DNA from 4 places in the Paenibacillus terreus genome. Region 1 is predicted to be linked to each of the others. Evidence: riboswitches for the same ligand, from Rfam matches in the RefSeq annotation. Region 1 holds a riboswitch; each other region holds the start of a gene.
What was found. A riboswitch is a leader RNA that binds a small molecule or an ion and turns the genes downstream of it on or off. The one in region 1 is predicted to bind thiamine pyrophosphate.
Positions count from the first base shown of each region.

Region 2: linked by a shared signal. The riboswitch ahead of thiM (hydroxyethylthiazole kinase) and the one ahead of ACE5KN_RS12450 (thiamine phosphate synthase) in region 1 are both predicted to bind thiamine pyrophosphate.
Region 3: linked by a shared signal. The riboswitch ahead of ACE5KN_RS17650 (hypothetical protein) and the one ahead of ACE5KN_RS12450 (thiamine phosphate synthase) in region 1 are both predicted to bind thiamine pyrophosphate.
Region 4: linked by a shared signal. The riboswitch ahead of ACE5KN_RS25660 (ABC transporter substrate-binding protein) and the one ahead of ACE5KN_RS12450 (thiamine phosphate synthase) in region 1 are both predicted to bind thiamine pyrophosphate.

Region 1 is NZ_JBHIRX010000005.1:279,841-285,110, forward strand. Features, by position in the region: gene ACE5KN_RS12440 (protein kinase domain-containing protein) at 1-192, shown strand, start outside; gene ACE5KN_RS12445 (ABC-F family ATP-binding cassette domain-containing protein) at 350-1,900, shown strand; TPP riboswitch at 2,033-2,142, shown strand; gene ACE5KN_RS12450 (thiamine phosphate synthase) at 2,277-2,876, shown strand; gene thiO (glycine oxidase ThiO) at 2,937-4,079, shown strand; gene thiS (sulfur carrier protein ThiS) at 4,076-4,279, shown strand; gene ACE5KN_RS12465 (thiazole synthase) at 4,281-5,048, shown strand; gene ACE5KN_RS12470 (ThiF family adenylyltransferase) at 5,048-5,270, shown strand, end outside.
Region 2 is NZ_JBHIRX010000017.1:57,361-62,630, forward strand. Features, by position in the region: gene ACE5KN_RS24185 (alpha/beta fold hydrolase) at 1-278, shown strand, start outside; gene ACE5KN_RS24190 (cold-shock protein) at 352-567, opposite strand; gene ACE5KN_RS24195 (cold-shock protein) at 675-875, opposite strand; TPP riboswitch at 1,303-1,407, shown strand; gene thiM (hydroxyethylthiazole kinase) at 1,619-2,425, shown strand; gene thiD (bifunctional hydroxymethylpyrimidine kinase/phosphomethylpyrimidine kinase) at 2,431-3,252, shown strand; gene thiE (thiamine phosphate synthase) at 3,318-3,929, shown strand; gene ACE5KN_RS24215 (C40 family peptidase) at 4,017-4,970, opposite strand; gene ACE5KN_RS24220 (hypothetical protein) at 5,223-5,270, shown strand, end outside.
Region 3 is NZ_JBHIRX010000009.1:205,964-211,233, reverse strand. Features, by position in the region: gene ACE5KN_RS17660 (hypothetical protein) at 149-295, shown strand; gene thiC (phosphomethylpyrimidine synthase ThiC) at 357-2,135, opposite strand; gene ACE5KN_RS17650 (hypothetical protein) at 2,175-2,375, opposite strand; TPP riboswitch at 2,381-2,493, opposite strand; gene ACE5KN_RS17645 (IclR family transcriptional regulator) at 2,590-3,333, opposite strand; gene ACE5KN_RS17640 (alpha/beta hydrolase) at 3,629-4,642, shown strand; gene ACE5KN_RS17635 (superoxide dismutase) at 4,949-5,270, shown strand, end outside.
Region 4 is NZ_JBHIRX010000019.1:83,904-89,173, reverse strand. Features, by position in the region: gene ACE5KN_RS25665 (MTH1187 family thiamine-binding protein) at 1-113, opposite strand, end outside; gene ACE5KN_RS25660 (ABC transporter substrate-binding protein) at 141-1,190, opposite strand; TPP riboswitch at 1,325-1,435, opposite strand; gene ACE5KN_RS25655 (bifunctional 2',3'-cyclic-nucleotide 2'-phosphodiesterase/3'-nucleotidase) at 1,956-4,190, shown strand; gene ACE5KN_RS25650 (EAL domain-containing protein) at 4,636-5,270, shown strand, end outside.

The DNA of each region.
Region 1 (5,270 bases):
TTGGCGACAAGCGAGGCGGCCCGCCGCCTCGGAAAGGAGCTTGGTACAGGCAAGGTCTATGCGCTCCCTCTTCATCTGGATCCTTTTGAGCCGTGGGAGGAAATGGACATCGCTTTGCAAGCCTTGTTCAAGGATGTGATTCCTGAGCCGAAGCGGAGAAAGCCGTTGTTTGCTTCTTTCAGAAGATGGTGAGACCACGCGGTGTGTATCTGGCGATGCATTTTTGTTTTGCAGGTTCCGGTAGAGCTCCTTCTTATGCTACAATAAGGCTTTGAAAGCCAACCTGAAGTCATATTGAAGTTTATTGATCGTGTTTATAAGTAAGAGCTAAAGGAGTCTGCTAACGGAAATGAGTTTATTAACTGTAGAAGACGTTTCCCATAATTTTGGGGACAGGACATTATTCAAAAATGTATCGTTCCGCCTGCTGCCGGGAGAGCGTGTCGGTCTGGTGGGAGCCAACGGTGTCGGCAAATCGACGCTGATGAATATTTTGACAGGACAGCAGCTGCGTGACAACGGCAAAGTCGAATGGACGCCGAAGGTTCGTTACGGTTATCTGGACCAGCATACAAAGCTGACGCCGGGTAAGACGGTGCGCGATGTGCTCAAGGATGCGTTTCTGCCGCTGCTTGAGCTTGAGAAAGAGCTGAATGCCATTACAGATAAAATGGCCGAAGCCTCGCCGGAGGAGCTTGAAGTGCTGCTGGAGCAGATGGGAGAAATTCAGGAGCAGCTGGAGATCGGCGATTTTTATCTGATCGATGTGAAAGTGGAGGAAATGGCCAACGGCCTTGGGCTTGGCGCCATCGGACTGGACCGCGATGTAGCGACATTAAGCGGGGGACAGCGCACGAAGGTGCTGCTGGCCAAGCTGCTGCTGGAGAAGCCGAATGTGCTGCTGCTGGACGAGCCGACGAACTACCTGGACGTTGAGCATATCGAATGGCTTACGCGTTATTTGAAGGATTACCCTTATGCCTTTATGCTGATTTCCCACGATACTGAGTTTATGAATCAGGTCGTCAACGTCATTTATCATCTGGAGTTTGGCAAGCTGAACCGCTATACGGCCAACTATGAGAAGTTCCTTGAAATGGCTGACATCCAGAAGACGCAGCATATCGAGGCTTATGAAAAACAGCAGGAGTATATCAAAAAGCAGGAGGACTTCATCCAGCGCAACAAGGCGCGTGCCTCCACATCCGGCCGGGCCAAGAGCCGTGAGAAGCAGCTTGATAAGATTGATCGGATAGACAAGCCGGAAGAAGCGGCAAAGCCGACGTTCCAGTTCAAGGAAGCGCGGGCCAGCGGCAAAACGGTCTTTGAAGGCATTGACTTTGAGATTGGCTACAGCCACCCGCTGCTGCCGAAAATGTCCATAACCATTGAACGGGGCGAGAAGATCGCCATCGTCGGTTATAACGGTGTCGGCAAATCGACGCTGCTCAAAACGATTCTTGGCAAAATCCCTCCGCTGAGCGGCAAAACCTATACTGGAGATTTTCTGTATCCAGCCTATTTCGAGCAGGAGGTTCGCCCTGAGCGGATTACACCGCTTGACGATGTGTGGAATGAGTACCCGCATCTGAATCAGCATGAGGTCCGTGCCCATCTTGCCCGCTGCGGACTGAAAAATGATCACATTACCCGTCCGCTGTCCGCCCTTAGCGGGGGAGAGCAGGCCAAGGTACGTCTCTGCAAGCTGCTGATGCGTGAAAGCAACTGGGTGCTGTTTGACGAACCGACGAACCATCTGGATGTGGTGGCAAAGGATGAGCTGAAACGTGCGCTGAAGGAATATAAAGGCACCGTGCTGCTCGTATCCCACGAGCCCGATTTTTACAAGGATTGGGTAACGAGAGTATGGAATGTGGAAGAGTGGTCGGCGAAAGCCTGATGTGCAGAAAAGTGCAGCTTTGGACTTTTCTGAATGAAATATGATGCACGTCTAGGCAAGTGAACGGGATTGTGCTACCATGAAATGGGATTACAAAAGCATATAAAGTCATACAGGCGATTAATCAGACCTGTATCACACTGGGGGAGCCGCGGCCGGCGGCTGAGACGGAAGAAATGCATTCCGGACCCTTTGCACCTGATCTGGATCATACCAGCGTAGGGAAGTGGACATTAGCCGAATACAGAGTATATGCGTCCCGCTTATGAGCGGGGTGCTGTTCCTTGTAATCGGTGAACATTCAAGTTCAGCCGCTTCCTGACCGGGAAGCGGCTTTTTGGCGTTCCCGAATCACTGTCATGGAGGCAACAAGCTAATGGAACTTCACCTTATTACGGACGGCTGCCAAAGCGCTGAACAAACGGCAGACATTATGCGGCTGATTGAACCGGAAATCGATCTGCTTCATATTCGGGAGAAGCAGCTGAGCGCTGCGGAACTGTATGCATTTATGTCCACGGTGTCGGAGGGCGTCTGCTGCCCGCCGTCCAAGCTCGCGGTTAACGACCGTGTGGATGCGGCGCTGCTGTTTGGTGCCGGGGCGGTACAGCTCACTTCTCACAGCCTGCCGCTGCCGCTTGTAAAGCGGATGTTTCCGGAGCTGCGCTGCGGGGCATCCGTCCATTCGCTGCCGGAAGCGCTGGCTGCAGAGCAGGCGGGGGCCGATTATGTGCTATTCGGCCATATATACGATTCCCCTTCCAAGCCCGGGCTGCCGCCGCGGGGATTGAGCAGCCTGGAAGAGCTCTGTTGTGCCGTCTCCATACCGGTTATCGCGCTTGGCGGCATTCAGCCTCAGCATGTGCCGGATATCAAGCGGGCAGGTGCCTCCGGAATTGCCGTGATGTCAGGTATCTGGAAGGCGGAAAATCCGGCAGAGGTGGCAAAGGAATATAGAAGTTTGCTCATGACTTGAAGCAGGGTGTAACAGATCAGATGAATCCCGATAAATACAGGAAAATGGGAGGAGATCGGTATGTGCTATTCGGCAGACTGTACTGTGATCGGTGCGGGAGTGATCGGCAGCTCCATCGCCTATCAGCTGGCGAAGCGGGGCTTCAAAACGATGCTGATCGAAAAATCGGTTCCGGGTCAAGGGGCCACACGGGCGGCGGCGGGAATGCTGGCCGCGGAGTGCGAGGTTTTTGCCCATCCGCAGCTGGCCGCATTGGCACTGCGCAGCCGCGATCAGTTCGAGAAACTGGTGCGGGAGCTTGAAGAGCTGACAGGACTGGCAACAGGTTATACCACCACAGGCTTCGTGATTCCTGCCCGGACTCAGGAGGATGCGGCACGCTTGTCGGCTATGGCTGGAAGCAAGGATGGATCTGCTGCGGAATGGTGGGATGCCGCAGAGATTTCCAGAAGGATTCCCGGCTTGTCAGGGCAGGCACTCGGGGGCTTGTTCCGCGAGCGGGAAACCCAACTGCTTCCGCAGCGGCTTGCACAGGCTTTGGTGACAGGTGCGGAAAAGTATAGTGCCGAACTGCTGACGGACACAGCAGCGGAAGACATTTTGATCATGGACGGAAAGGTACGCGGTGTAAGAACGAGCAGGGGGGACATCGCATGTCCGAATGTTGTGATCGCAGGGGGACATGATGCATCAAAGCTGCTTGATAATTACGGCATAAGCCCGGGTATGTATCCTGTCAAGGGAGAGGTTGTAGCCGTTGCCATGCCTGCGCGTCCGCTAAAGTATACCCTTTATGCGGAGGATGTTTATCTTGTGCCAAAGCCGGACGGGGAGCTGTGGATTGGTGCCACGAGCAGGCCGCACGAATGGGGAACAGATGTATCCGCAGGCGGGCTGATGCAGCTGCTGTCTCGCGCCGCGGCCTGGCTGCCGGACATCGAGGAGTCGTCTTTTCTGCGAGCGTGGGCGGGATTAAGGCCGCAGACGAAGGATGGCCTTCCCTTGATCGGCCCCGTCCCTGATGCTGCCGGCTTGTACGCTGCTTGCGGACATTACCGAAACGGAATTTTGCTGAGCGCGGCGACAGGGGAAGCCATTGCGGAGATGATGACAGGCCGTACGGCGGAGCAGTTAAACTTGACGGCCTTGTCACCGGACAGAATGAAAAGGCAGCCTGCTGCTTCCGAGGGGGGATTGCGATGAGGCTTGTTATTAACGGCCAGGATATGATTTTTGATGCGGAAGTGCAAAATGTGGACCAGCTGCTGAATGCACTGGACCTGCGTGTCAAGACGGTCGTCGTCGAGCTGAATCGGCGCATATTGACCAAGGAAATTCACGGCGAGACCGCTTTGAAGAACGGGGATCAGCTTGAAATCGTACATTTTGTGGGAGGCGGATAATATGCTGCACATCGGAGATAAAACCTTTAAATCAAGACTGCTGCTCGGAACAGGGAAGTTCACGGATCCTGAAACACAACTGAAGGCCGTTCAGGCATCGGAAAGCGAGATCCTTACATTTGCAGTACGGCGCTTGAATCTGCAGGAAAAGGGACAGGGAAACTTCCTGGATATGCTGGATCTGTCCAGCTTCACGCTGCTCCCCAATACGGCGGGAGCGGCAACCGCCGAGGAGGCTGTCCGCATTGCCAGACTGGCCAAGGCGTCCGGTTTATGTGATATGATTAAGGTCGAAGTGATCGGGGATGACAGAACGCTGCTTCCCGATCCGATTGAGACTCTAAAAGCTTGTGAAATGCTGCTTGCCGAAGGCTTCATTGTGCTGCCTTACATCTCCGACGATGTTATATTGGCCAAAAGACTGGAGCAGCTCGGCGTACACGCCGTCATGCCGGGGGCATCCCCCATCGGTTCAGGCCGGGGCATACTCAATCCGTACACCTTGGAGCTCATTATAGAACAGGCTTCGGTTCCCGTCATTGTGGATGCCGGCATCCGTTCGCCTGCCGATGCGGCACGCGCGATGGAACTCGGCGCGGGCGGCGTGCTGCTGAATACGGCGGTATCCGGCGCTGGGGACCCGGTTGCCATGGCGGAGGCAATGAAGCTCGCGGTAAAAGCGGGCAGACAAGCGTACAAGGCGGGCATGATTCCCGTTAAACGTTATGCCTCGGCAAGCAGTCCTACAGAAGGGATGGTTACATCATAATGAATGAACGCAAGACAGCGGTGGAGGCGGATTACGAGTCTTCTGCCGCAGAAGCCGCAAAGGCCGCGGCCGACCGCTACTCCCGCCAGGAGCGCTTTGCGCCATTCGGCAGAGAGGGGCAGCGGAAGCTGCGTGCTTCCCATGCGCTGATTATTGGAGCAGGAGCGCTTGGCACCAGCATCGCCGAGACGCTTGTCCGTTCAGGCATCGGCACGGTCACCA
Region 2 (5,270 bases), on a different contig from region 1:
GATTGCAGGCTTCACTGCATGGCACCGCCATGGCTGCCCGCACCTTCAGGGATGAAGACCTGCGTCCTGACCTTGCACAAATTCAGGCGCCAACCTGGATTTTGCATGGCGCGCTTGACCAAATCGCCCTGTATCCGTTGGCCCTCCAAATGCAGCAGGGCATTCGCGGGTCACGCCTGATCCGCTTCGCTCACAGCGGTCATGCGGTGTTTTACGATGAGCTGGAGCTGTTCAACCGTACGCTCCTGCATATTTTGCAGTATCCTCAGTCCTCTTAGTCCATTCGGCAGACATGAAAAGGCACCGACCTTTGGTCGGTGCCCCTGATTAAAACGGATAATGGCTGTAATCTTAACTATTCTTGGCTGGCGGGAAGGCGGTATTGACAAGCACGACTAGCTTTTTCTCGCTTTTCTCCATCACGGAACCGCATAGAGAACAGGTTGGCTGAGCAGAGAATGCAAAATTATCTCTCATCCAGCCCTTACACGTATCACTGGTGCAAGACCAAATTACAGTGATCTCCTCTGGAGTCTCTTCCATTGGTTTTTTGCGCGAATTGTACATGAAAGTCCCCTCTTTTCCCATGAATTGTTATAAAGCGATTTAAAGATATCTGTCCCTCCGCCAGAAAAGAAAAGCCCCAAACAAGAGTTCGGGGCAGCAGGGCAGAATTACAGTTTTACAACGTTCTCAGCTTGTGGTCCGCGGTTTCCTTCAACAACATTGAACTCGACACGTTGGCCTTCGTCCAATGTTTTGAAACCGTCGCCTTGGATTGCGCTGAAGTGTACGAATACATCGTTACCGCCTTCAACCTCAATAAAACCAAAGCCTTTCTCTGCGTTAAACCACTTAACTGTTCCTGTTTGCATGTGGAAATACCTCCAAATAAATATTTATATGACCTTTATTTTTGTGCAAAAATAAAAATTCACATATTGTACAAGGTTACCCTTAACCCAAGACAATAACCCTCTACAATATGCGAATGCAGGTCCGTCGTATTCCAGTAATTTCATTATAGCACACTTAGAATACAATTACCAGCTAGCGAAAAATAACATTTTCTCCTATGTATTCGCTTAAGCGGAGATGCTTACGTAACGCTGCTTTTTCCCTGTATCGCCATCGTGTCTGGTCATTATCAAGTTTTAGGGGACACTTGCCTATCTTATTTATTTCCTGCTTTTCCGTTTCTATACCCCCTGCTGAAAAAAATGTTCCGCTTATTTTTGAACCTTTACAATCTGCGCTCAACATGTATATAGTATATGCAGTCATGAATCGAATAGAGACTTGTTCAATCACTAGGGGAGCCTTCCAGGCTGAGACGAAGCTGTACGCTTCGGACCCTTTGCACCTGATCTGGATCATACCAGCGGAGGAAAGTGAGACGAAACGTCCAGCGGCATTAATTGGCCCGTATTAATTATTTTTTGTGGACCCGTCCTTTTCTCCGGAAATGGACGGGTCTTTTGCGTGTAAAAGAAGCCCGACCGCGGAGAAATCATCCTCCACGCGCGCAAACCGAGGAAGGTTACGTCACTTTGCAGCAACACCGGATGCCCGCCAGAAAAACGTAGACAGCATTAATTTATTGAGGGAGGAATAAGATATGCAATTCCTGACTAAAGTAAGGGAACAAAATCCGCTTATTCACAACATCACTAATATCGTGGTCACGAATTTTACTGCCAATGGGCTGCTGGCATTGGGAGCTTCGCCGTTTATGGCGGATTCGCACGAGGAGGTGGCCGATATCGCCGCGATGGCAGGTGCCGTCTCGCTGAACATCGGCACGTTGAACCCCCATTCCATCAAGGCGATGACCCTTGCCGGGCAAGCTGCCAATGCACAAGGTATTCCTGTCGTCCTGGACCCTGTCGGGGCGGGAGCGACGCCCTTCCGTACCGCAACCACCCATCAGCTGGTCTCCGATATAAATATTACCGCGCTGCGCGGCAATGCCGCTGAAGTCGCCAATGTCGCCGGCGATCATTGGGAGGTTAAAGGCGTGGACGCCGGTCAAGGTTCGGGAGATGCGCTGCAGCTCGCCCGTAAAGCCGCCCGCAAGCTGGATTGTATCGTCATTGCCACCGGAAAGGAAGACATCGTCACCGACGGATCCACGACCTTTCTCATTGCCAATGGACATGCGCTCCTCACCAAGGTGACCGGAGCCGGCTGTCTGCTCAGCTCGGTCGTAGCGGCATTCCTGGCTGTGGCCGGCGAGCGGCAGCTGGAAGCGGCGGCTGAAGCCGTATCCTTCTATGGCGTTGCTGCGGAACTTGCAGCAGCCCGCACAGAAGGCCAGGGACCGGGCAGCTTTCAGATCGAATTTCTGAACCAGCTGTCCCTGGTGGATGAAGAAAGCCTGCGCCGGCTGTCCTCCATCACCCGGGTGCCGGAAAGCTTAGGGTGAGCGGTATGACGATAGCGAAAGCACTAACCATCGCCGGTTCCGACAGCGGCGGCGGCGCAGGCATTCAGGCGGATCTCAAAACCTTCCAGGAGCTTGGCGTTTACGGCATGTCCGCCCTCACGGCAGCTACTGCGCAGAATACACTGGGTGTGCAGGGAGTCTTCCCGCTCACGCCCGAAGCGGTCGCCCGCCAGCTTGATTCGATCGGCAAAGATCTCACGCCGGATGCCGTAAAGACCGGCATGTTGTTCAGTGCGGATATCATTGAGGCGATTGCGGATCGAATCGCCCATTACGGATGGGGCAATCTCGTCATTGATCCCGTTATGGTCGCCAAGGGCGGGGCGTCCTTGCTAAAGGCTGACGCCGTAACGACCCTGATCCGTGACCTGTTTCCGCTCGCACTAATCATTACCCCGAACCTGCCCGAGGCGGAAATGCTCACCGGTATGCAGCTGTACAAAGCCGAAGATATCAGGGAAGCGGCACGGCGCATCCACAACATGGGGCCGGATATGGTCATCATGAAGGGCGGGCATGCCGGCGGGGAACTGGCCAGGGATCTTTTGTATGACGGCACTGGATTTACGGTGTTTGAAAGTCTGCGGATACGCACAGAGGCGACACACGGCACCGGCTGCACCTATTCCGCAGCGATTACGGCCGGTCTGGCAAGCGGGCTGTCCGCGATTGAAGCTGTTCGGGTCGCCAAGGATTTCATTCAGGCAGCGATTGAGGACAGCCTCGGCATCGGCTCAGGCCATGGACCGACGAACCATTTTGCTTACCGGCAAAGACGCTCACAGAACGGTGGTGTGCTGAATTGAACGATTCCTATAACGTGCGCATCGACCCGGGCTGGCTGCGTCGACAGCTTGCCGTGTATTTCATTATGGGCAGTGTCAACTGTGCTGGCAGAAATCCCGTGACAGTTCTGCGTGAAGCAATCGCGGGCGGCGTCACCATGTTCCAATTCAGGGAAAAGGGAGCTGGCTCTCTGACCGGGCAGGCGGCTTACGAGCTGGCGCGGGAGCTGCAGGCTGTGTGCCGGGAAGCAGGCGTACCCTTCATCGTCAATGATGATGTGGACATGGCAGCGGTCCTCGGTGCCGACGGGATACACGTCGGACAAGAGGATGCGCCCGCAGCTTCCCTGCGCAGCAGGCTTGGGCATGAGGCCATTGTCGGGGTGTCCGCACACTCGGTGGAAGAAGCCGGGCGCGCCATTGCCGACGGGGCGGATTATCTCGGCGTCGGTCCCATGTACCCGACCCTGTCCAAAAGCGACGCCCGCCCCGTGCAAGGGCCGCTCCTTATTCAGGAGCTGCGCAGCCACGGCATCACCATTCCGCTTGTTGGTATCGGCGGGATCACGCCCGAGAAAGCACCGCCTGTTCTTGCCGCCGGAGCGGATGGAGTATCCGTCATTTCAGCGATTTCTCAGGCCGAAGAACCCGGACTGGCGGCAGCGGCTTTTACCGCTCTGTATGGCAGGGCCACCTAGCAAGCGAATGAAGCAAACAGCATAAAGGGATTGTCCCAAGCCGCCAGGCTATCGGGCTGGGCAGTCCCGTGAGTACAGCTTTCTTTTTCACTGAACTCTTTTGGCAAACAGAAAGCGTCCCTTCCAATAATCGTTAAAGTCGGTAACCGTCACGCCAGGGTCCCCATAGGTGTGCAGGATTTTGTTATTTCCCGCATAGATGCCTACATGACCGACGGTGCGGTTCGTTGCATATCGTCCCGGCGTGTAAAAAAACATCAAATCCCCTTGCTGCAAATCCTGCTGCGCCACCGTTGTGCCAACTCCGGATTGCGAGATGGACGACCTGGGCAGCTCTATATTGAAGTGATTAAACACATGCTGTACAAAAGAAGAACAATCAAAAGTGTGATGCTCTGCATAATCCGGAGCTCCGAATTCGTAAGGAGTGCCTGAAAATTTTTCACAATAACTGATGAGTTGGGTCCGGTCGGACGCTGTCAAGGAAAGCTCTTTGAGGGAACCCTTCCCCGAAGCCTTTGTTTCCTGCTGGCCTGGATTGTCCGGCGGATAAATCCGCACCTGTGAGCGCCCCTGATCCCATTGCACATTGGTGCCGAGCAGTTGGGATAATGACTCGCTTGTTATATAAGGTCTGCCGCCAATTTGTTTAGGCGCTTCGGGCAGCTGCAGGATACGGTCCCCTGCCCTTGCTTCCTTCTTTCCCGCGTGAACGGCATATACGGGATCGGTGTCCCCGATCAAATACCCTCCATCCTTGCCCTGATGCAGCTTGTAATTAAAGGACTGCATCGTATCCTTGACAGGCAGCCACACTTTATTCTGCCCGTCTTTGTAGGCGCGAATATCATGCATCGTACTGCCGTCAGCGGCCATCATCCGGATATGGCTGGCGCCGTTCTGTTTGGTCCCCAGCCTGGCAGGCTCCGTCTTGCTGGTCTGCTGATTGGCGGAGCTTGCACAGCCGCTGCCCAGCAAGGCAACGACAGCTCCCGCAATCATCATCTTCCCGATGCACATGCACCCTGATCGAAATAACATGCGTTGTACCCCTTTCCTTTTTGCGCTAAGGATAGGTTGGACAAAGGCATGAACTTTATGCGCCCGTTTGAGTGTAATTTTGTATCGTTAGACCGGGCCGGGTTCAGTTTGGTAGATTTTTAAGTTGCTTTAAGCTTCATTTAAGATTGGGCTGTTACAATACAACATGTAAGCCGCCTTCCACTCCAGCATCATTAATGGACACATGCCATCATAAACATGAAGTTCATGAAAAGAAGAAGGAGATTACTTATGAATTTGAAAAGGATACTTATATTCAGCACACTCGCCTTTGCCATC
Region 3 (5,270 bases), on a different contig from region 1:
ACCTTACTACTGTTTTCGGCAATTATGGTTTTAAACCCTGTAACCTTCGGGTAATATTGAACATCTAATAGATAACCAGCCCCAAACGTTCTCTGAATTAGGCTCAAATACCTGCATACCTACTGTACCTGAAGAGGAGGAAGCGAAAATGAACTATAATGTGACGATACATACACTGATGCCGTTTAACCCCCAATACCCGAGAACCGCGACACCCTCCAGTAAAAAAGAAGACAGCAACGAGAAAAAAATCAGCTTTCAGGATGTTTTAAAAGAGAAAATGATGCAAAAATAGGCGCCCCTTTAAAGGGCGCCCTTTGCTTTTACAGCAAAGCTTTCATCTTTTCATTATGATATTAGCTGCTCCGTCCTTCGCGATATTCCAGCGCTTTTTCTTCCAGCCCTGCGACAATGGCTTCCTCCTCGCTGAGTCCCTTCTCTGCTGCAAACGCCCGGATGTCCTGTGTAATACGCATGCTGCAAAATTTAGGACCGCACATGGAGCAGAAATGCGCATTCTTCGCCCCCTCGGCAGGCAGCGTCTCATCATGATACTCAAGCGCGCGCTCCGGATCCAGGGACAGATTGAACTGGTCGCGCCAACGGAATTCGAAGCGGGCTTTGGATAGGGCATCATCCCGCTGCTGCGCCCTTGGGTGGCCTTTGGCAAGGTCCGCGGCATGGGCGGCGATCTTGTAGGCAATCACCCCTTCACGCACATCGTCCTTGTTCGGCAGGCCAAGATGCTCCTTCGGTGTGACATAACAGAGCATGGAGGTGCCGAACCAGCCGATCATGGCAGCGCCGATGGCCGAGGTAATATGGTCGTATCCGGGAGCAATATCCGTCGTAAGCGGACCCAGCGTATAAAATGGCGCTTCTTTGCAGATTTCCATCTGCAGATCCACGTTCTCCTTGATTTTATGCATAGGCACGTGACCCGGCCCCTCGATCATCACCTGCACATCATGCTTCCAGGCAATCTGCGTCAGCTCGCCCAGCGTCGCCAGTTCAGCCATCTGAGCTTCATCGTTGGCATCGTAAATGCTGCCCGGACGCAGACCATCCCCGAGCGAAAAGGCAATATCATAGGTCTTCATGATTTCACAGATCTCTTCGAAGTGTGTATACAGAAAGTTCTCCTGGTGATGGGCCAGGCACCACGCTGCCATGATGGACCCGCCCCGCGATACGATGCCCGTCATCCGTTTGGCGGTCAGCGGAATATAACGGAGCAGCACGCCGGCATGAATCGTAAAATAATCCACTCCCTGCTCCGCCTGCTCAATCAACGTATCCCGGTACACTTCCCAGGTCAGCGCTTCGGCCTCCCCATTGACCTTCTCCAGCGCCTGATACAGCGGCACCGTTCCGATTGGCACAGGAGAGTTGCGGATGATCCACTCGCGAGTCGTATGGATGTTGCGGCCTGTTGACAGGTCCATCACCGTATCTGCTCCCCATCTTACAGCCCAGGTCATCTTCTCCACCTCCTCCTCTATGGAGGAGGTTACCGCCGAGTTGCCGATATTGGCGTTGATTTTAACATGAAAATGGCGGCCGATCAGCATTGGCTCACTCTCCGGGTGGTTGATGTTCGAGGGCAGTATGGCCCTTCCGCTGGCCAGCTCCTGGCGTACAAATTCCGGATCAACCCCCTCCCGGATCGCCGCAAATTCCATCTCCGGTGTTATCATTCCCCGGCGGGCATAATGCATCTGGGTGACATTGCCCCCCGGCTGCGCGCGCAGCGGCTGGCTGACAGCACCCGGAAACTCCTCCGCAGGGCGGGTCCCTGCCCGAAGTCCGTTATCCTCAGGCTTCACAGCCCTGCCTTCGTAACGCATGACATCCCCTCTCTCCTCAACCCACGCCCGGCGCAGCTTGGGCAGTCCCTTGCGGATATCCGCCTGATACGACGGGTCGGTCATGGGACCGCTGGTGTCGTATACACGCAGCGGGGCATTATGCTCAATCCCCTGCGGTGTATGGGTGTCATGCAGTGCTATCTCTCTTTCAGGCACGAGGATATCCGGTCTTGAACCCTGGATATAGACCTTAGTGCTGGCAGGAAAGGTCCCGATTACCGTATTTGTGCTGCCCTCCGCTGCTGTTTTCCGCTTGCTCTCTGTCATTTGCTTATTCCTCCCGAGTCGCCAAATTCCTCATCGGGATCATACCGGAGAAAAAATGATGCTGTCGGCCGGCTGCAAAATACGGACCAGCACGCTGCCTTGTCCTTGCGGGTAGCGGCGGTACGATGTACATTTTGCAGCAAATGAAAAAGCCGGTTCCCGAGGGAACCGGCTGTATACAAACAGGCTCCGTGCACAGCCCGGGTCATTCCCTGACTGCAGCACATACTGCCCATCCATTTGATTTCATTGGCCGGTTACTTCCCTACGCTGGTATGATCCAGATCAGGTGCAAAGGGTCCGGAACCTGGAACGGTTCCATCTCAGCCCGGTACTACGGGCCCCCCCAGTAACTTCGGCAGCTTCATGCCGCCGATCAAAACTATGCTGTTCACAGGCGGATGGCTCCGCCTTCCAATTCAGGTTAGCCTAAAAGGGACGGTTTGGCAACCCCTTAAGGAAGCAGCATGCCCATTTCCTTGCCTGCCTCCACGATAACAGGGGCAAATTCATGCAGGGTCTCGGGCGACAGCCTGCTCACCGGACCGGAGACGGAGAGAGCCGCTGTAATCTCCCCTCGATGATTCATAATCGGGGCGGATACGGCCGCGGCTCCGGGCTCGCGCTCTTCATAGCTTGTGGCATAACCCTTGGCCCGTATTTCCTCAAGCTGCTTCCAGTATGCTTCATCTCCGGCCAAAGTCTGCAGCTCGGGGCCCTTCTTCAGCTGCTCCAGCTCCTCCGGCGAAGCGAATGCCACCAGCACCTTGCTTGACGCGCCTACGGACAGAGGCATGCGGGCTCCGACGGTCGCCACACGGCGTATGGCCTGTGTACTCTGTACAGCCTGGATACGGATACGTTCATCTCCATCCCGTATATACAGGCTCACCGTTTCCCCCAAACGGTCGCGCAGCTTCTCCATCAATGGCAGCAGCAGCACCGCCGGGTCCTCATTGCGTGACATATGGGTCGACAGCTCCCAGATCCGAATGCCCAGCCGATATTTTTCCGTAGCTGTATTGCGGATGACAAAACCTCTTTCCTCCAGCGTCGTGAGCAGACGGTGAACCGTGCTTTTGTGCAGCCCGATTTTTGCCGCAATTTCCGTCAGCCCCAAATCGGTGGCTTCCGTAAAACACATCAAAATGTCCAGGGCCCGTTCGACAGCACGAACGGTCAGCTTCCGGTCCTCCATGGCGCCCCCCCTCTCTCCCTTGAATTTAGCGATATGTTCAACAGACCACTAATGGCTGCAGACAGTCAATTTTTCAGCCTATTCGTTTCACTTAATGAAACCGGGTTACATAAATTATATATAATATCAGGATACACTGTAAACTGTTTTAGCGGCAGCGCGGTATATATGAAAGAGGCAAATATTATCATTTGCTGTCGAATTGACTTTGGTGCTGCGGCCTTTTACGATTAAGTATGTGGTGCTGATACAGCACGCCCAAACGAACTTTATTAATGATCAAGGAGGCTCTCCGATGATTGCGACACCCCAGGGCGGCACATCCGTGCAGCCTGCTGTCAACGAGCCGCCCGCCCAGCTGTCACCCCGGTTAATCCGGTTCAAGCATATCATCATTGCGCTTGTATTGTCGGTTGTATTCTTTTTTATGTTTTGTTTTATCGCGCTGCATGCGTATATCGTCTGGTTTTTGTCCAATCCGACTGTAGCCCCCCTGTACTCCAATCCGCTGCTGGCCAAGGACATGGCATATGAGGAAGTGACCTTTCCCGCCAAGGACGGCAGCCGCATGATGCAGGGCTGGTATATCCCTGCGCCGAATTCCAATAAAACGATTGTCTTCAGCCACGGTTATGGCGCAAACCGCGAGGAAAGCTGGATTCCCATGTATGATCTGGCCCATTATGCGCACAGACAAGGGTTTAATGTCGTAATGTTCGATTACGGCTTTGCCTCCCAGACCAACAGGGAGGTTGCTACGGGAGGCCGGGCTGAATCTCAGCAGCTGCTCGGCGCCATTCAGCTTGCCAAGCAGCGAGGAGCCCAGGAAATTATCGTCTGGGGCTTTTCCATGGGGGCAGGCACTGCTCTTCAGGCTGGCCTGCAGACCAAAGACGTGAATGCCATGATCCTGGACAGCGCGTTCCTGCTGGAGCCGGATACGCTGTATCATAACATTCATAATCAGATTGATCTTCCCCGACATCCTTCACTTGAAATTCTGGAGCTGCTGTTCCCCGTTCTGAACGGAACAGGTCTGCAGCAAATTCCTTACCAGCAGGTGAAGGCGGAGGATTACCCTTTCCCGATCTTCTTCATCCACGGCACCAAGGATGAGAAAGCCCCGTATCCGATTGCGGAAGCGCTGGCTGCGAATCAGACTAATTCCGCGTCGGACGTCTGGATTGTGGAGAATGGGCTGCATGAGCTGATTTTCCGGGAGCACCCGCGCGAATATTTACGCAGAGTGTCCACATTTCTGAGTAATGTACAGCAGCAGCTGCAGCATTCCAAAGAGAACAAATCATAAGCTTTTCAAGGCGAACCTTTACGATCCCCTCACGGCGGACAGTGACTTGAGCACATGGAAAATGGCTCAAACACTGGACGCCTGAGGGGATTTTTCAATGTTCAGAATGAATCTTGCATGTTTTTTTCATATGGACAAAACATCACGCGATGAACATGAGATCCAAAGGATTATGGTGCCTCCACTATGACCGTAAATTAAGTGCGGTTAGTTCCTTTCTTTCCCGAATAAGGCAGGCCTCCTTCCGAATATAATACGCTGTCACATCCTTGGGAGGAAAGGATGCCTGAAGGGAGGTCCTGCATAATGTCAGATCCATTCAATTCGCTGCCGTCTGTCCGGATACTGGAACAAATCGATAGCTGGAAGAGCAGCGAGAAGAGCTATATAAGCGCATTACAGGAATCCGTGCCTGGCCTGGAACCAGCCTACGCCGGATTGCTGGAAGACTGGGGGCGGGTATTTGATGCAACCCGGAAAATTGCCGCCGAAGCGCTTGACGAGATCTGGGAACGGTCAGGATTGCAGTCTGAAGATGATCCGGAAGATCCCGGTGAAGATCCCGAGATGGACCGTACACTGCAGTATTTGCTGCGTGAGTCCGCCAGACAGTCCCGCGAGTTCCGGC
Region 4 (5,270 bases), on a different contig from region 1:
TGTTTGACGCCTGAGCGCTGGATCACCTCGATCGCTTTGTCGACGTAAGGAATGGTGTCCTCTCCGCCGGGGGTTTTGGGAATCACCTGAATACTCAACAATGTGCTAGCCATGGAAAACCGTCTCCTTTCCGGGTCAAATCAGGATTTGCCGTCTTCCGGCAGGAAATCATTGGTGAAGGCTTTATCAGCCTCCAGTGGCTTGTCAAGCAGCTTGCGTTCATACATCCAATCGGCATAGTTCTTCCAAACCTCCGCCTTCTGGATGCCCCACTGCGGAGCATCGTCCTGGTAGCGCGGGCTCAGCCATTTCTGGCTTGCCAGTACAAGCTCTTTATCCAGCTCGGGCACGGCTTTCGATAGAACTTCCGCCGCCTTTTCCGGCTGGTCAATGGCATATTGATAGCCTTTGGCCGTGGCACTCATGAACGCTTTTACAAGCTCGGGGTCATTTTTAATGGTATCTTCATTTGTAACGATGACCGGTGTGTAATAGTCCAGACTCTTGGAGTAGTCCTTGACATATAGCATATCAAGCTGCTCACCGCGCAGCTCGGCTTCAATTCCTGTCCATGCATAGAAAATCCAGGCGAAATCGATATCACGCTTGACTGCAGTGAAGTAATCCGCATTACCCATGTTGATGTTTTGGACCTTGCTGACATCGCCACCATCCAGCTCCATAATGGATTTCATGACAGCCTCCTCAACCGGGGAGCCCCAGCCGCCGTATTTCTTGCCTTCAAAATCCTTCGGGGACTTGATGCCGCGATCCACTGGCGCGGCAAAGCCGGACGTATTATGCTGAATCACGGCCGCAATGGAGACGAGCGGAACGCCCTGTGTGCGAGCCTGGGTCACGCTTTCCTGATAGCTGATGCCGAACGGAACCGCATTGGAGGCGACCATCTGATCCGCGCCGCCTTCTCCGGGCTGTACAATCTCCACATTCAGACCGGCTTGTTCATAGTATCCCTGGTCTTTGGCCACATACAAGCCGGTATGGTTGGTGTTGGGGGTCCAGTCCAGCACCACCTTTACGTCTTTCAGCTTTCCGGTTGCCGAACCGCCGCCGCCGGAAGGTCCGGAAGCATTCGTATTCTGTGGAGCGGACGATTGCCCTCCGCAGGCTGTCAGAATCAGGAGCAGGGAACATACCGCGCCAAGGCCCCATTTTTGCAAAGAAAACATTTTTTCTTCTCCCCTCTTTATTACCCGTGCTCTTCCTGCAATGCTTGTCATCTGCCGTGATCCTGCAAAAAAAGCGCCCCGTTGTCCGGGGCGCCTGTAATCTACCAAAGGAAAGGATGACGATGCCAAAAAGGCATGTCACTCTATTGCGATTCCTACGCTGGCATTACCCAGATCAGGTTGTAAGGGTCAGTGTCTGGGGACACAATCTCAGCCGGCCGATTCCAGCACCCCTGGCATGTTGTATGAAGGAGCATCAAGACGGCAAGCCGCTGCCTGGATGCGTCCGCATTGTTGAAGATTTTGCGGGTTCAGTAATGATGAACTAACGTTGATTATATGCCTTCCCGCCCGGAGTGTCCAGAGGGGGGAGTGGGCGATTTAACGGACCCGGGGTGGGCACCGCCTTCCTTTGGGTTACAATATGTTACATTAACTTACACAGAGCCGTGGTTTGGGATAAAAACTCTATTCATTTTCTCATGCTTCGATTAGAATGAGAATCAATCAGGTGATTTTTTTATGATAAGATTTACAAGAGGTGTGCATAGATTTTACATACACAAATTACAATCATTGCTTGTGGGTCTTGCCTTCTGCCTATGCAGGGATAAATCGCCTGATTATTTTTTAGATTATAGAATTTTTAAGTTTTCAGCGGAGCTGAACAATTCTATAATCGCAAGAAAAATTTCCGCTTATCGCGGTCTGGCTTCTGTGAAAGTACATCGATGGGCATTTATCTTACATTAGGAGGGGTTAATCTTGAAATTTCGGAAAAAAGGGTTGAAGAGCCTGGCAGCGACAATTGTAGCGTTCAACGTGCTTGCACTGCCGGCCGTGCCGACCTGGGCTGCTGAAGGCAGCGCTGAGGTAAAGCTGCGTATTATGCAAACGACCGACCTGCATGTGAACCTGCTGAACTATGACTACTATACGGACAAGCCGACAGACGAATATGGGCTTGCCAAGACAGCCACACTCATCAAGCAGGCGAGGGGGGAAGCCAAGAACAGCATGCTGTTTGACAGCGGCGACCTGATTCAGGGCAATCCGCTCGGAGACTATGTGGCGAAAATCGACCCGCTTAAGGACGGAGAGACCCACCCTGTATACAAAGCCATGAATCTGCTGGACTATGATGCCGCCACGCTGGGCAATCATGAATTCAATTACGGACTCGATTATCTTCAGAAAGCGCTTAAGGGTGCCGATTTCCCTTACATCAATGCCAATGTATATGTTGATGACGGGGACAAAGATGAAAGCAATGATAAAAACTATTTTACGCCATACCGGATTATCGATAAAAAAGTCGTTGACGAGGACGGGACGGAGCACACGCTTAAAGTCGGGGTGATCGGTCTGCTGCCTCCGCAGATCAATCAATGGGACGAGGCCAATCTGAAAGGAAAGGTTATTGCCAAAGATATTGTGGAGACGGCGAAGAAATTTGTTCCGCAAATGAAGGCGGACGGGGCGGACATCGTGATTGCGCTCGTGCACAGCGGATATGAGGACACCCCCGAGACTCCGAACATGGAGAATGCGGTTAAATATTTGAGCCAGGTGGACGGCATTGATTCCATCCTGTTTGGCCATGCTCATAAGGTGTTTCCAAGTGCAGCCTTTGAAGGCATGTCAGGTGTTGATGTGGGAGCCGGAACGATTAACGGAATGCCGGCTGTTGAATCCGGTTACTGGGGGGACAACCTGGGTGTTGTCGATCTGGATCTGGAATTGAAGGATGGCAAATGGACTGTCGCGGACTCGCAATCCGTTGCCCGCCCGATCTATGACAAGACCAGCAAAGCATCCCTGGCTGAGCCGGACCCTGATGTAGTGAAAGCCGTTTATGAAGAGCATACCAAAACGCTGGAGTATGTGCGCGGACCGGTTGGTAAGACAACTGCACCGATCAACAGCTATTTTGCCCTTGTTGAGGACGACCCTTCCGTTCAGATCGTAACCAATGCGCAGAAATGGTATGTGGAGCAGAAGCTTGCCGGAACCGAGTATGCAGGACTGCCGGTGCTGTCGGCGGGGGCGCCTTTCAAAGCAGGCGGACGTTCGGGAGCTTCCTATTATACGAACATTCCTGCAGGAACAATCGCCATCAAGAACGTGGCTGATCTCTACGTTTATCCGAACACGGTATATGCCGTGAAGCTTACAGGAGCCGAGGTAAAAGAGTGGCTGGAATGGTCGGCAGGGCAGTTCAATCAAATCCATCCGGGACAAAGCGGCGAGCAGCAGCTGATTAATAACGATTTCCCGACCTATAACTTTGATGTCATTGACGGGTTAACCTATCAGATTGATGTGACCGGGCCGGCGAAGTATGATGGCAAAGGAGATGTGGTGAATCCTGCCGCCAACCGGATCAAAAATCTGAGCTATGATGGCAAGCCGATCGATCCCGAGCAGGAGTTCATCGTTGCCACGAACAACTATCGGGCATCTTCCTCCAAGCTTGCCAACCCGGACGGGCAGCGGATCGTCCTGGCTTCACCGGATGAGAGCCGTCAGGTCATTATTGATTACATCAGTGAAAATGGCAGCATTAACCCGTCGGCTGATGGCAACTGGTCTATCGCGCCTTTTGGCGATGCTGATGTAACCTTCGTTTCTTCACCGGATGCCAAGTCCCTGGCTTCCGACACCTCAAGCATCACTTATGAAGGGGCAGGAGAGAATGGTTTTGCCAAATACAAGCTGTTGTCGGCCACAGCTTCCGGAGAATCGGAAGAAACAGAACCGGAAGACACGCCCGCCGCTCCGGTGACACCGACAGCACCGCCGGCTTCCACGCCAGCTGCTCCAGCCAAGCCGGCTCCGGCAACGCCGACGCCGTCCGGGTCGTCCTATACCATCCAAAAGGGTGACAACCTGTACAGAATCGGTTTGAAGTTTGGAGTTAGCTGGGAAGAAATAGCGGAGCTGAATGGAATCGAAAATGTCTATCGTCTGCAAATCGGGCAGACGATACAGATTCCGTGACATAGGTTTGATCCAAAAAAGCCGGCGCAAATGCCGGCTTTTTTGTCGAACAACCTTATAATAAGTAGGGTCAATCTACCAAAGGCAGTGGGAATAAATCGAATATAACACAAATATATTAGTGAAAGGAAATGAAAACATTACTTGAAAAGATCGAATTTTGGCGAATTCAACCAATAAAATAGTTCTTTTGTGCTATTCGGCATGCTATAATAAAGCGGAAATAGGAAAAATGTTCCGGAGGGATTGTCTAATGAATTGCAGCAGCTGTAGCGGTATACTGCCTTTCGACGATCACGGATTGCTAAGATTCCGCCCAGCTGTCCCATCGCTCGTAGAAGTGCTCGGTCCTATTTTTAGCAAAATGGAAGTTTTGCCCGATGATACAGTACAGCTGAGATATTCAAACAGGGAAGAGTTAGTAGGGCTCTTGAAGCTGCTCGCAATGACAGGTCAAGATGAGTCAGGTGGTGTGCTTGTGCATTTGTCCAAAGCGGAGGATCGTGGTGTGGACGACTCCTGGGCTCCGCCGGAAATCGTAAAGTCCAGAGTCGAGAACAGTGAAATGGTGCATTTGATTTTACAACGCTGCTTTATGAGTTATATGCAGCCTATTGTAAATCTTGACACCAGGATAATCGGATATGAATTTTTACTGCGTCCGCTGCCTGATGTAAGGCCATTTTCGCCTATAGAGCTATTTAAAGTTGCCCGCAAAACAGGCCTGCTCTCTTTCCTTGACAATGCCGCCCGGATCTCGGCCGTCGAAACGAGCGCACGCTGGCTTCCCAAGGGCATTAAAAGATTCATCAATTTTCTGCCTTCTTCGATCAATGATTCGCATTATTGCCTCAGCCGTACGTTCGATGCGATTGACCGGTTGGCGCTGAATCCGGAGGACTTTGTATTTGAAGTGGTGGAGACGGAGCGGCTAGACGACATGAAAGTGATCCAGCACATTTTCGATGAATACCGCAGCAGAGGAATGTCTGTGGCACTGGACGATCTTGGTGCGGGTTATTCGACACTTGAAGCGATGAACAGGCTCCAGCCTGATTATGTCAAAATTGACCGCGCCAT